Linked DNA regions of Planctopirus limnophila DSM 3776. The protein of the gene in region 2 binds, or shares a complex with, the protein of the main gene of each other region. Links are inferred from orthologs where the notes say so. Each region holds a gene or a part of one and is shown on either strand. Other genes may lie near its edges. The genes, in order: dnaG and dnaB.

The links.
Region 1: the proteins of dnaB (region 2) and dnaG are in contact, whole or in part, in a crystal structure (PDB 2R6A), measured with the Geobacillus stearothermophilus proteins. The link is inferred for Planctopirus limnophila DSM 3776 from one-to-one orthologs. Residues at the interface, in WP_033016901.1 of Geobacillus stearothermophilus: Ser13, Glu15, Ala16, Gln18, Glu91, Leu92, Asp94, Ala95, Val96, Pro97, Thr98, Ala99, Ala100, Asn101, Tyr104, Tyr105, Ile108; in WP_049624496.1 of Geobacillus stearothermophilus: Lys456, Leu457, Leu458, Pro459, Ala460, Asn463, Ala464, Leu467, Leu535, Leu536, Ile537, Ala538, Gln544, Glu545, Asp548, Tyr549, His552.

The regions. Positions count from the first base shown.
Region 1 is NC_014148.1:271,162-278,654, forward strand. What follows is about bases 2,736-5,636. They hold dnaG (DNA primase), read left to right. Parts: upstream 2,736-3,119; coding sequence 3,120-5,153; downstream 5,154-5,636. In the rest of the region: PLIM_RS01075 (HEAT repeat domain-containing protein), read right to left, coding at 71-1,843; RNA polymerase sigma factor RpoD, read left to right, coding at 5,824-7,476. UniProt on the Escherichia coli protein: RNA polymerase that catalyzes the synthesis of short RNA molecules used as primers for DNA polymerase during DNA replication.
Region 2 is NC_014148.1:3,397,013-3,404,523, forward strand. The notes cover bases 3,533-6,451. They hold dnaB (replicative DNA helicase), read right to left. Parts: upstream 5,733-6,451; coding sequence 4,332-5,732; downstream 3,533-4,331. Other genes in these bases: PLIM_RS13480 (alpha/beta hydrolase), read right to left, coding at 3,533-4,319; rplI (50S ribosomal protein L9), read right to left, coding at 5,910-6,413. Also shown: PLIM_RS13460 (SH3 domain-containing protein), read left to right, coding at 1-374; mreB (rod shape-determining protein), read left to right, coding at 433-1,479; PLIM_RS13470 (rod shape-determining protein MreC), read left to right, coding at 1,559-2,746; PLIM_RS13475 (hypothetical protein), read left to right, coding at 2,743-3,312; more of PLIM_RS13480, read right to left, coding at 3,342-3,532; PLIM_RS13495 (single-stranded DNA-binding protein), read right to left, coding at 6,613-7,125; rpsF (30S ribosomal protein S6), read right to left, coding at 7,229-7,511. UniProt on the Escherichia coli protein: The main replicative DNA helicase, it participates in initiation and elongation during chromosome replication. Travels ahead of the DNA replisome, separating dsDNA into templates for DNA synthesis.

The DNA.
Region 1 (7,493 bases), 3.1 Mb from region 2 along the record:
CTCACGGGTTGATCAAAACACTGGCGACTTGATCAAACTCGGTCAACTTGATCTGGCATAAATGGGTTGCTCAGTTCGGAGGGACGACCAGCCTGTCTCGTGGCCCGACTTCGAGCCGATCATTCCGCATGCTCGCGGGGCGATGAGTTAAGTACCAATCGAGCCAGGCTTTCGTGGAGAGCTCCTGCCATTCTTCCCGGGGGCTGCGATAGCGAGTCCCGTTCGAACGCTCCGCCCTTCGGAGAGTATGCCGGGTGGGATCAATGGCCAGTCCTGCAATACCGGCAGGCTCGCTGGCAATGGTACAAAGTGCCCGGCTCGCTTCGAATGCCACATCCGAGTTCTCATCGGAGAGTCGCTCGATCAGGAGCGGGACAGGTTCCAGTTCCCCTGTTTTTCCCAGCGCCCAGCAGGCTGTTCGGCGAATCTCATCACGAGGGTCCTTGACGAGTCGCTGCAGCAGGTCAAGTTTTCCGACAAGATCGTCGCGATTGCCGAGTTGAAACTGCGCCACAATCGCGGCCTGAGCCTTGGCCACATCCTGATCAGAAAGTGATTTGGAAAGGCTTTTCAGGGCTTGATCTGCCAGCTCGGCTGATGTTTTGGGATCTTTGGGTTTATCAACCAGTTGTGCGGCCAAATCGCGTCCACCAACCAGAATACCACCGCCGACACCGGGTGCAGCGCCTTCTCGTTTGAAGAGTGATTCGGTCGCCTTGCCCAGAAATAGCAGCGAGAGGCTGGTGGCTGGCGAAAGTCCGGAAGAATCACGCCAAGAGCCATCGGTCGCCTGATTCTGAATCAGCCAGCGGGCACCGGCGTCGTACCAGTCAACACCGGCAATTTCTTCTTTCGCAGACAAAGCTGCGTACCGCTCAATCGCGTAGAGGTAATAACAGGGAAAGTCAGCCGGCATCCCACGCTGAGCCAGGCGTTCGAGTGCGCGAAAGTTTTTGTCAATGCTGGCATCGAGAACTGACAATTCGAGACGGGTCGGCCTTACGACCACCACAGCCTGATTTTCTTCGGGAGGAGCTTCGGGTCTGACAGGTTCGAGAACTCCAAAACGCTTGCCAATCGAGGCATCGAGGCGACGAGTTTTACCAGCGGCAGTTTTTCCGAAGAGAATCAGTCGAACAACCTGCAAGCTCCCGCCAGCCGCTGCTGTCATGGTGGCCTTGGTTTCCGTCGCACCTGTGGCTGTGGGATGATAACCCGAGCCGCCATCGGCATTTTGTGTCTGCTGGTGCCATCTGGCGGCGCCTTCCCAGGCGTCTGTCGGAATCGTCACTCCGGCTCGATAGGCAGCCCAAAGTCCTAGTACGCCATATTGCGAAATACTGGTGTCGCCATAAATGTCAGTCTGCGAAGGGTAATACCATCCTCCGTGGGCTTTCTGCTGAGCAATCAGATAGTCAGCAATCAGGTTTAAGCTCGGTTTATCGCTGAGATCGCCAGCCGCTTCGAGCAGCATCGCATCGACTGCAGCCGAATAAATGTGGTGCGAGGCAGGCAGATAGCGATTACCTCCGCATCGTTTACGCACATCGGCCAAGGCGTCGGCGACCTTCTTGTCACTCAGATCCGAACCTGATTTCAGCAGTGCATAGCCCGTTAAAGCCAGAGAGGCCTGATCGTCAGCACTTGTCTGAAGGAACGTTCTGGCTCGCTTGATCGCTGTCTGAACTTCGCGAGATTGAACCGTCAGCTTGGCGGACGGTTTGTCATCGGCTGAATTCGCCTGAGGGAAGGAGGTGATGAGAAAGCAGCCAACTGTCAGCCATTTCAGGACAACAGGGCACCACCCACTGTCTTTCAAATGTTGAAAAGGTGGTGCAGCCATTCGTCGCCTCTTTAGAAATTTACTTGGTGCAAAGCTGCTGATACGACGAGCCTGTCGATCTGTGATGTCATGTCAAGGTCGCGGTATTGCACCGTTATATCTCTGAACTCTGATCATACGGCTCCACGCCTGACAGGCAACCAGCGGTTTCAGCAACAAAAACGTATTCTCAGGAGTGAATCAGCAAGAGTGACTTCGTAGCAGTTCACCAGTCCGAACGCATTCCTGAAAACCAGGTGTCCAGTCTGGTTGGGGCTTTGACATCCTGAGAGTAGAAGCTCATACCTCTTCTCAAGGGGATGGGCTTATTCGTATTATTCGGAGGCAATAAGAACGTCACAAGTAATTGTTTTGAAATAGCTTATGTCTTGCATATCAGGGCTTGCGGGGGATTGCTATGGGGATGAACATCATTCCTGAGGTTATTGTTACGGAGCTTGCGACGCGAAGAATCAGCAAAGAACATGGACTGCAGTCCACTTGACGTGACGGTTTTTCCGACGATGATCCCTGTATTGGGATTCCAGTCTCTCGATGGAGGATTATCGATTCGAAGAGAGTTCTGGAAATGGACCGGCTGAACATGAGGTGATGCCGATCCATGATAGTTGGTTGGGCAGGTTCTGAGACAATATTTCTTAGCTTGAGCGACTTGTTTCCTCTTCAATTCTGAATGAGTGCTTGTGAACTCAAGAAAAGGGATCATCTCCTGAAATCTGGCCCAAGGTATTTTTGAGAGAAATGGAGTTCTCGCGAAGAGTGTGAAAAGACGATGCCCAGACTGCCAGGTTCTGAAACTGGATTTAGAATTTCAGAAACTGGAATGATGGGTTGTCAGCCATGAAACTCAGTCGATCTTTGTACCAAGCTCGACTCCAGCGGATCATCAACGCATGGCCAACTTCCGACGGATTCAGAATTGCTGTGCTGATTTCTCGACAGCTTCTCGGCAGCAGCCTCAGATCGGAAAACGTCCCGCAGACGATTGGAGGCACCTGACCTCTGACTGGTTGGCAGACCTCTGGCGGAAGTTGTTTCCGCAAATGATCCCTATCCCGATCCGCACGAAAGAAAATCCAGTCCCTACCCGCCGCCCGGATGGAGTTGCACGCTCTGGTTCAGTGGTTTGGCCTTAACAAGATTCCAACTGATCACTGGGAGATTTCCCACGATGACTTGGATCTCTTCGTTTTTTGAATGGTTCTTCAAGCGGTCAGTGGCGTGTGTTGAGGTTTTTCCGCAGCCAGGTTGCTTGAAATTTACGGGATGGATTTGAGTGAGTTCTGCGGGCCAGCCAACAGTATCCTGGGATGAAATCAAAGAGCAGGTGCGTGCTCGGACAGATATTGTCCAGCTCATCGGCGAAACGGTTTCTCTCCAACCTGCCCGAGGTGGTCGCACATTTCAGTGTCTTTGTCCTTTTCACGATGACCACAATCCTTCCATGCAGGTGAATCCGGAGCGGCAGACCTATCGCTGCTGGGTGTGCAATGAAGGGGGAGACTGCTTCTCGTATGTGATGAAGCACGACAATCTCAGTTTTCCGGAAGCGTTGACTTTACTGGCTGAAAAAGCAGGGATTGAGCTGCCACGCCGCAGTCGAAACGAAGCCGGCTTTGGGGAATCCTCAGGTCCGAAAAAGAGCGATCTGTTTGATGTTCTCGTGTGGGCTTCTCGCGAGTTCCAGCAATGTTTGAAGAGTTCTGCGCTCGGGGCACCGGCCAGAGAATATCTGGCTTCGAGGCAGCTCAAACCCGAAATTGTCGAGCAGTTTGCGCTCGGCTATCACCCGGACGACTGGCACTGGCTGCAGGAGCGGGCTCGTGGCCGTTTCTCCGTTGATTCTCTCGCCGTTGTGCGCCTCGTGGGGGCTCGAGATAACGGCCCTGGCCATTATGACTTTTTTGTCGACAGGCTGCTCTTCCCGATTTGTGATGAACGCAGCCGACCAGTCGCGTTCGGCGGCCGGATTATTCCCGGTCGGCCCGCAAAGGAAGATGCTCCCAAATATTGGAACAGCCCGGAGAGCCCGCTGTTTTCCAAAAGCCGTCTCTGTTATGGCCTCGATCAGGCACGGGAGGCGATTCGCCGCACGGAGACTGTCGTGGTGACAGAAGGCTATATGGATTGCATCAAAGCCCATCAACATGGGCTGAAAAATGCCGTGGCGACATTAGGCACAGCACTCACTGAAAACCATGTCCAGGTATTGAAGCGTTTAGCCCGAAAATTTGTGTTGATTTATGACGGTGATACTGCCGGATTGAATGCTGCCGAACGTTCGTTGCCGCGATTTCTGGCTCAAGACGTCGATTTACGAATCTTGACGCTTCCGGAAGGTCTCGACCCTGACGAATTTCTCGAAGCGAAGGGGTTGGCGGCTCTCGAACAGGCGATTCAGGAAGCTCCCGAGGCATTGGAGTTCAAGCTCCGCCGATCAATTGAAAGGTTTGGCACCGGAAGTGTGGATGCCCGTCAGCGTGTGACGGATGAACTGCTGGAAACCATGGCTCTTTCGCCAGGACTTGCGGGTTCTGTCCGTGAGAGAAATCTGCTTTCCAGGCTCACTTCCCGGCTGGGATTGAGTGAATCGCTCCTGCAAAAGCGATTACGCGACCTGCGCGTCGAACAGCGCTTCAAGAATGTTTCTCAGCCTCCCCGAAAAGTTGATCCAGCCGAATCATCGATCATTGACGACGAAAGACCGCTTCAGGAGCAGGTCAATTCGCTTCAGAGATCGACCGCCGGAGACGATCTGCTGGAAAGCGAGTTCTTCCGCCTGTTGCTCCAATCACCGGATGATTTTCTATGGGTAAGCCAGCGAGTTGGTTCCGACGACTTCCATCACCCTGCATTCCGGCACCTGTGGTGTGTGTGCCTCGATGTGGTCGAACATGGACTGTTGCCGTCGTTTGAACTTTTGTTGGCACAAACCGAATCACCCGCCCTCAAAGGACTTCTGGCGTGGCTGGGAGAAAGCCACCTGAGTGCGGCTGAACTGCTGAGCCTCCAGGAATCGGCCGGAGTGATAGCGTCCACCAGCGAGCTGGAAAACTGGGCAGGTCAGCCAGGTTCAGCGGGTTCTGTAGCCGACCCAGGAGTTCGACGGCACTTACTCAGCCAGTTGACAGACCGATTGGTGCTCCGCAGAGAACTGAACTTGCATAAAGCACGCCGTATGGAACGTGGAGAGGCCGGGGCGAAATTGAATCCGTCAGCGAAAGATGTTTTGGCACAAGCCATGCTTATTCATCGAAAACGAGCCGGGGGCATGCAGAACAATCCCCACGAATCACCTTCCGGGGCGTAGAATTTTTGAGACGTGAGATTTTTTGAAGAAAATCAGAGATCAGGAAGTGCCGCACTTGAACCCGTTTTGCAACAGGAATTACCAATTTGCAGAACTTGCAACATCAGAACTGCTTGCAACTTCCGAACAGACGGAAAAGTGAAGATCATAATTCAGAAGTTCAATTCAACTCGATCCGACAGTGCGAAAGGGAGGATTCATAATTCGCTGACATGAAACGATCTGTCTCTCTCAAGCAATAGATAGAGAGAACGGGTTGGCATCGCCAAAGATATTCTGTCAGTCCACTAAGGACAGGCTTCGATCCTCACTGATATAAACATAACGAAAGCTGGTGTTTTGTGTTGATCGAACCTGTTGCTACTTAGAGAGTTCGTTTGATTTGACCGTGTGATGAACGCACGGTGCGATTTTCCAGGGATGGGTCATGTCTGAGGGGGATGTTCGGCAAAACAAACATTGAGCAGCAGGCATGTGGCTCTTGTTCCAAAAATCAGTGGACAAGTTGATGCAGCGTGTTGGTTACGGGTTGTCGGGCATCCATGACACATGATGTGGAATTGAGAACTCTCTGGAGGGAGGCAAAACCTCCAGAGTTTGTCGTTCAGCATCACAAGTTGGAAATAACATTCGGGTTTGTCCCGAATCATGACCAGTTGAGGAGAATTCTGTGCATCGACTTGATCAAGGCCTGCATGAGTTAATTGTTCGTGGGAAAAAGCAGGGCTTTCTGACGTATTCACAGATCAACGACTATCTTCCGGATGAAGCGATGAATCCGGAGAAGCTCGACGAGTTGCTGGGATCGATCTGGGAAGAAGGTCTCAAGATCGTTACCGATGACCAGGTGGGGATGATTGTCGAGGAGAAGAAGAAGCCGCGGACTCGTGCCAAGAACGGCAAGGAAGTTGTCGTCGAAGAAAAGTCGAAGAAGATCGACGACCCCGTGAGAATGTATCTCACTCAGATGGGTGAGATTCCCCTGCTGACTCGTGAGAAGGAAATCTCTCTCGCCAAAACCATCGAAGTGACTCGCAATCAGTTTCGCGAAGAGCTTCTGGAATGCGATTACGCACTGAAGATGGCATTCGATACGCTCTCGAAGGTCAACAGCGGAGAATTGCCTTTCGATCGCACCATTAAAGTCAGTGTGACCGAATCCAAAGAGAAGAACCAGATTCTGGGGCGCATGCCTCACAACCTGAAGACGATTGAAAACCTCCGTAAGCAGGCGATTGGCGACTTCGAGAAATCGATTGATGCCAATGCCTCTTCCGATGAGCGTAAAGAAGCTGAAAAGCAGCACCTCAAGCGTCGCCGCAAGATGGTCAAGCTGATTGAAGAACTCAGCCTGCGAACTCAGCGTCTACAACCCACCATGAAGCGGCTGGAGCAGATCTCCCGCCGGATGTGCGACCTGCAGCGTCAGATTGACAGCCTCAAGCACCTGAAAAGTGCTCGCGACGAACGTGCCAATATCCACAAGGAATTGCACGATCTGATGATGATGACGCTCGAAACGCCCGAAGGACTTCGTCAGCGTGTCGAACGAGTTCGCGAACGCTTTGCCAAATACGAACAGGCAATGCGTGATCTCTCGGGTGGTAACCTGCGACTGGTTGTTTCGATTGCCAAGAAGTACCGCAATCGTGGTCTCTCCTTCCTCGATCTCATTCAGGAAGGGAACACCGGCCTGATGCGTGCCGTCGATAAGTACGAGTATCGCCGGGGCTACAAATTCAGTACTTACGCGACATGGTGGATCCGGCAGGCGATTACCCGTGCGATTGCCGATCAGGCCCGCACGATTCGTATTCCTGTCCACATGATCGAAACGATGTCCAAGCTCCGTAAAGTGGCCAAAAAGCTGCTTCAGGAGATGGGCCGCGAACCAACCCTCGAAGAAACCGCTGAAGCCGCTGGTGTTTCTCTCGAAGAGACTCGCCGCGTTATGAAGATTTCGCGTCATCCGATTTCGCTGGATCGTCCGGTGGGCGAAAGCGAAGACAGCTACTTTGGTGATTTCATCGAAGACGACAACACCGAAAGCCCTGTGATGGCCGCCACACAGGAGATGCTCAAGGACAAGATTGATAACGTCCTCAAGACGCTCACTTACCGTGAGCGGGAAATTATCAAGCTGCGATACGGTCTTGGTGACGGCTACACCTACACTCTTGAAGAAGTCGGCCGCATTTTCAAAGTCACTCGTGAACGTGTCCGCCAGATTGAAGCCAAGGCTGTTCGCAAATTGCAGCACCCGGTGCGCAGCAAACAACTAAAGGGTTTCCTCGATGGCCTGATGATTGCCGTCGCCAAATAGCGAGTCGATTTCAGCCT
Region 2 (7,511 bases):
AAGCGACCAGTGCCATCACCCCGGCAAATGCTCAGAACATGACGGCTTCAGTCCCGATCCGAGCCACAGCCAGGCCCGCCTCCCAGGGAGCTTCCATTCCCAATTTTGATGGAGCAGGTGTCCTCAAGAAAGTTCAGCCACGCCCCATCGACTTTCCTCCACTCGCAATTACCACGACCGATGGCAAACTCCTCGCCTACGTCGAAGCTTCCGATGAACTCATGATTCAACTCGCGGATCAGATTGGTAAGCCGGTTGGTCTCAAAGGAGTTCGAGCCTTTGAAGATCGATTCTCGACCGATGTGATCAAGGCTCAGTCGTGGCAGCCTGTCATTCTGCAGAATGCCCCGCTCGCAGGCTCTCCGAGGCGCTAACAAACGCAAGTCGCCAATCGGTTTCCGTCAACCTCTGATATCGTTCGCAAAGTGAATCATGCTCCACAGGTTACGGCAGTGGCTCAGTCCCGACCTCGCGATTGATCTCGGCAGTGCGAACACACGCATTGCCCTGTTCAATCAAGGGATCGTGCTCGACGAACCCACAGTCGTCGCTCTTCAGAACGGCTCTCGAAAAATTCTTGGGCGCGGTGCCGCCGTGGGAAAACTGGCCCGGCAGATGCTTGGCCGAACTCCCGATTCGATCTCGGCAGTTCGACCCATTCGTCATGGTGTCATCACTGATTTCGAACTCTGCGAAGCCATGCTGCGGCACTTCGTCCAAAAAGCGGCCAAACAATCACCCGGGTTTCGACCTCGTGTCCTCGTCTCTGTTCCGCAATCGATCACATCGGTCGAACGTCGAGCTGTTTTTGGGACTGCCGAACGCGCTGGTGCCGGTTCGATCTATCTCCTCGAATCCGCGAAAGCCACAGCCATTGGTGCCGGAATGCCGATTTCCGAACCCTTGGCGAGCCTGGTCTGCAATATCGGAGCCGGCACCACGGAAGTCGCCATCTTCAGCCTGGGAGAGACCGTGGCTTCCTGCTCGACTCGTATTGCCGGTGATACTTTCGACGACGCGATTGTCGATTGGATGAAGCAGCGTTTTGGCCTGAAAATCGGCCGTCAGACAGCAGAAAATCTCAAACGCGAAGTGGGCTCAGCCTCTCTCCAGACCAGTGAAAGAGCGACCGAAGTCAATGGCCTCGATGCGATGAGCAGCGTGCCGCGTAAAGTCCTCGTGACCACAGGTGAGGTTCGCCAGGCCATCATGGCCCCACTGGCGAAGATCCTTTCCGGGATTCGACAGGTCCTCGAACAATGCCAGCCAGAACTTGTGGCCGACCTCGCCGATACCGGCATGGTGCTCGCTGGTGGCAGTGCCCTGCTTCCCGGATTAGACGACTTCTTCAGCGAGCAACTGGCCATCCCCGTTCTGATTGCTGAAGATCCTGAACAAACCGTCGTTCGTGGTCTGTCCATCTGCAGCGAACATCTTAACGAATGGCAATCGTCACTGTTCAGCATTCACAACAGTTAATCGACAGGGGCTGCTCTTTACGACTCCACGCCTCTCGAAAAACTGACTGTCAGCAATCTCGTTTCAAGGCCTATTGCGATTGAATGATCGACGCTTCTTCAATCCACTTCACTTCAGCCCTGCGCAGGCCCTACTGGTTATCCTGACGCTACTTGTTCCATTACTTCCAGCGGGCATGACCAGTGCGTGGAAAACAACAGCTCGGGATGTGGTAGCCCCCGGCTGTCTCATCCTGCGGGAACTTCAAGTTCATCTGGCCGCCCCCATTTCCCGCCGTCTGACGGGCTTATTTCAACGTTCGACTTCTCACGATCTGCAAGCTGTTGACTTATCCGAAAACACAGCTTCCATACTTGGGCAGCAACTCGAACGCGAACGCGAGAAAACCCACCGGCTCACAGCCTTACTACTTACACCATCTCACACCAGCAAATCATTCCATCCCGATAGCAGCATCAGCCCACAGTCTTCCCGGATTGTTCCCATAAGCTTTGAACATGCCGATTTCGAACAGACATCGAACTCCTCTCGACTTCGCGCCGGCAGCAGAAGACTCTTCGTAGCAGATCTCATCGAAGCCACATTGCTGGGCAGCGAACTTTCCAGAAACTGGAAATCCGGCGCCATCATCGCACGGGGAAGTCGGCAAGGAATCGAAGAGTCGGCCTGGGTCGTGAAATCTTCCGAACCTTTGCTGGATCTTGGCCATGATCACAACATCGCCCCGGCCGATCTCGTACTGACAGCCGGTTTGGTCGTAGTTGGCAAAGTGGAGCGAGTCGGCAACTGGACGAGCACTTTTCTACCAGTCACTCATGGCAGATTTCGCTGCCGGGCCATGGTGGTTCGCCAGGGTGAAAACTCGACAGTTTCTCAGAAGCCCACAATTCTTACGCAAACGATTCTCGCGGGAGATGGCACCCAGACATGTCGTCTTGAGAAAATCTCTGACAACATTGGCCTGCGTGTCGGAGATGAAGTCTATTCACTGGAAGACGATGGTCTTCTCAATCGACCACTCTTCCTGGGAACGATTACCAAAGCCACATTACCTGCAGAAGATCGTTACTGGGAAGTTCAGGTCACACCGGAGTATCTCCATCCCTCCTTCACAACGTCAGATCCATATGTCTCTTCCAGTTCAGTGGTGACCACAGCTTCCACTCCATCGCCACCATTTCCTGCACAGCTGAGCATCCTGCGCCTGCGTCCCAATTCATCCCGTTTCGAGAATGACAGTCCCTCATCAGAGGGAGTTCTGCCATGAAGCGTTTGCTATCCTTTGTGGCTCTCTTGTGTGTGGCCTATCTGATTCCTTGTCTGATGAGTCTGGCTCCTGACCATAACGACCAGGCCAGCGTACTTCCCGTGGCTCAAAATCTCTGGCAGGGATTCATTCTTCCCGCGCTAGGTTTAGGTCTCATGGTACTTTGGGGCCGTTGTGGACTTCCGGCTTCGGCTCCACTTCTGGCAGCGGCCTGCATGGGATTGTTACTCGACGGACTGTCTGATTCGAACCGTATGGGCCTGCAGACCATCACCTGCACACTCTTGATGGCCGGTCTCATCTGGTGGCACTCGGCACCAATCAATCAACCATGGCAATGGATCATCAGCCTGCCGCTCGCGACAGCACTGGGCTCGACAGCCAGCTTCATCAGCTTGAATTTCCCCGCAGGCTGGATCACTCAGCTGGTGACAGAGGTCAGCATCGTCACCATCGTGGTCATCGCCGGAACAACGATCACGCGATTACCGCAAATCTATTTTGCCCCTGCACCCAGAGAGGCCTTCTCACTCAGCAACCGCTGGAATCGCCTGACTCCCGATTGATCCTTTTACCAAGTTGCAGTCAATAATCCTTATTGAACCTTGCGACGCAGGTAGTCACCCGCCGCGATGATCTCCTGCCGACCTGAGGCAAACTCCGTAAAGCGTTTGACGAATCCGTGAATCATTCCCGGATACTCCACAAACTCCACGTCATTCCCGGCGACCTGCAAATTATCCGCATAGAGAGTTCCCTCATCATAGAGCGGGTCATAACCGGCGACACAAATTCGCGCTGGCGGCAAACCTCGAAGATTTCCCTGCAGCGGTGAAGCATAGGGATGACGTCTCTCAGCAACCTGGGGCTGGTAGAGCGACCAGAACCATTTCATATCTTCCCGGCTGAGAAAATACCCAGCCCGATAGGCTTCATAACTGCTGCTCTCAAAGTTGGCATCCGTCACCGGATAAAACAGAACTTGAGCCGCTGGCAGATGCTCCCCACGATCACGCAACATCTGGCACAGCACAGTCGCCAGGTTTGCACCCGCACTATCACCAGCCACGGCATACTTCTGCCCCGGCAAAAGCTGCGAACACACCCAGCGGGCAGCCAGTTCGGCATCAATTGTCGCCGCAGGAAACGGAAATTCCGGCGCAAGCCGATATTCAACAGAAACAATCGTCATTCCACTGGCGAGTGCCAATTCCCGCACCAGCGAATCAAAATAAACAACACTCCCAATCACCCATCCGCCACCATGAAAATACAGACAGATATGCCCGGAAGCCGCATGGGGACGATAGATGCGTAAAGCGAGTTGATTATCATCGCTCACAAGCGGTCTGACTGGTGAGGATCCCACCACCTCACGTGAAATTAGCTGCATTTCTCGATTGATGCACACATCCTCAATCATCTCAAAACGATCATCGGCCGCAAATGCTGCAGGCGCTGCCTCTTCCCACTGAGCTTTACGGATCGCCACTGCACCCAGTTCACTCACAGGTGGCAGATGGAGAGCATTGAGCTGTTCGAGAAATCGCACCGCATCCGCTTCGAGGGGCATATCGACTCTCACTTACTCAGAGAACGCAATATCCGGAGCATCCATTGCACTGTAGTCTTCGAAACGCATGAATTCCCTTCGCCATGTAAGCCGCACGATCCCGGTCGGCCCGCTGCGGTGTTTGGCCACGATCACTTCGGCCAACCCTGGCTGATCTTCCGGGTTATAAGCATCGGGTCGATGGAGGAACATGACGATATCTGCATCCTGCTCAATGGCACCACTTTCTCGCAGGTCGGCCATTTTCGGACGTTTGTCTTCTCGAAGTTCCACTCCCCGGTTGAGCTGTGACAGCGCAATCACTGGAATCTCATTTTCCTTGGCGATTCCCTTTAACCGCCGGGTGATCTGCGCGATCTGCTGCTCACGCGGCGCCCGCTTATCTTCCGGTTCAATCAGCTGCAAATAGTCGATGATAATCAGACCCAACTGATTCTTTCGTTTGAGCCTGCGGGCAATCGCACTGATCTGCCCCACTGTCCGTCCGGGAGCATCATCAATAAACAGTGGCACCCGGCTCAATTCCGAAGAAGCCGTCATCAAGGCATGTTTCTCGGCCTGATCAAGATCCCCTTTACGCAACCGGTGACCATCCAGCCGTGCCCTGATACACAAAAATCGCTCAGCCAGTTCCAGCTTCGACTGTTCCAGACTGAATACCAGCACGGTATTGCCATTGGTGGCGACCGCTTCCGCCAGATTACAAACCAGTGCGGTCTTACCCATACTGGGGCGGGCTGCGAGAATGATCAGTTCTGCCGCCTGAAACCCGTTCGTCTGGCGATCCAGATCCAGAAATCCAGTCGAAAGACCGCTGATCACACCTTCGCGATCAAACCTCGCGTTAATCCGATGCAACGTCTGCATCATGATCGTGTTCATGTCGATCTGCGAACTGCGCTCCTGCTCCTGCAGAATACCGAAAATTTTCTGCTCAGCCCGTGAAAGCACCTCCGAGGTATCATCCGAACCCGAGTAACAATCCCGCAACACCTCGGTGCAGGCGTCAGTCAATGATCGCTGAATCCAGCGATCGCGCACAATCTCTGCATAACCTTTCACGTTCGCAGCATGCGGTACCGTCTCGAGCACCTCCATCAGGTACTCAATACCACCCACATCTTCTAACTGCGACTTCTGATCCAGATGCTCGGCGACAGTCACTGGATCAACTGGCTGCTTGTTGTCTTCAACAATCGCCTTGATGGCGGCATAGATCAGTTGATGGCCGTGATGATAGAAATGATCCGCCAGCAGGAAGTCGGCCACTTCGTCAAAGGCTCGACTCTGAAGCAGAATACTCCCGAGAACACTCTTCTCAGCAATCAGGTTCTGCGGCGGCACATGACCCGCAAAATCTGAAGCCGTCGGTTTGACTCGTGATTTCTCTGATCGCGAAAATTCAGTGGCCATGGCACTTCCCTTGACCATTCGATCTCGGATCGACCTCGTAACAACCATTCACCAGAAGCTTGCCGCCGATCTTCCCCGACATCAAACAAAACACCCAGGGAATACCTGGGTGTTTTAAATTTCGTGGTGCCGCAAAATCGAGTTTCGCCCGGCATCATTTGAAAAGCTGAGTTGATATTACTTCTTGACGGCTGGCACAACCCAAACCTTAACATCAGTCTTGATTTCACCGTAAATATGAATCTTGACTGTGTACATACCCAGTTCTTTGAGTGGCCCATCCAGACGAACCTGATCGGCTTCGATGGCATAACCAGCCGATTTCAGCGACTTGCTGATGTCGTGACCCAGGATCGAACCGAACAGATGACCGTCTTCGTTGGCATTTGCTTCCAGAGTGACGCTGTACTTGCCGACCGCTTCAGCCAACTTCTGCAGATCAGCCATACGCTTGGCCTGGAGTTCAGCCAGATTCTGCTTATGACGTTCAACAGCTCGCTTGTTTTCAGGAGTCGCAACCGTTGCCAACCCCTGTGGAAGCAGAAAATTTCGAGCGTAACCGGGTCGGACCTTAACGATCTCGCCCTGTTCGCCCAATGATTCCACCGATTCCACCAGGAGAAGCTCAACCTGACGGGAAACTCGGGACATCCCGGAGGCGGTAACGTTTGCACGACCCATGACTGCCACTTCTTTCACTGACTTGATTGGCCTGTTCAAGCTGGCCCAGTAAACCTCAAAGCCTGCCCTGATTCAGACAGGCCCATGACTGGGAATCACTTCAACACGACCATCGAAATATTAATCTCAAATCTCGACTGAGTTGACCGACAGAACACTGTGTTGACCGACAGAACGCTTACAAGGTTAACGCATGGCCTTAGAAAGGCACGTCGTCATCACCACCGCCAAAATCACCGTAATCACTGCCCATCGATTCAGAAGGTGCAGGCTGTCCGCCATCCCGTGAGGAACCACGTCCACCGCGACCACCCTCAAAAGAGCCAGAATCTCCCCGGGATGAGGATTCTCCTCGCCCACCAGCAGATCCGCCATCACGAGAACCCAGCAACTGGAGAGTTTCACCCACCACTCGCATCTTGGATCGCTTCTGCCCGGTCTCTTTATCGTCCCAGGTATCCAGTTGCAAACGACCTTCAATGAAGACAGGTCGCCCCTTGGCCAGATACTCACCAGCAACTTCGGCCTGTCGCCCCCAGAGAGTTACGTCAACATAAGTGACTTCCTCTTTTTTCTGGTTCGACGCTTTATCGTACCACTGCCTGTTCACGGCCAGCCCCAGTTCAGTGACTGCCATCCCGCCGGTGGTATATCTCACCTGAGGATCGCGAGTCACGTTACCCATCAGAATGACACGGTTGAAACTGGCCATGATTGGCGACCCCGACATCCGATAGGAAACGACTGACTGGCTTTGTTGTCCTGACAAACAATCGCTGACTGACCCGTGAACTAACAGGTCTATAACAGTAAAATTATTCAAAATCAGTGGGCTTCTCACCGCGTGGCCCCATGTCATCACGCATCCCCATAGGATCCTGACGCTGTTCAGGGCTGTGAATGGCTCCGTCATGCGACAGTGCATCCACCATGGCATCAAAGACAACCTGGGGATGGTTAATGACCATCTGACGCAGGACAGTTTCATTGAGCTTGCCCAACCGAGTCAACTCATCGACCTTGCTACCATCCATCTTGAAGCAGGCAAGGTAATACAACCCCTTGCGATGCCCCTTAATGGGATAGGTCAACTTGTTT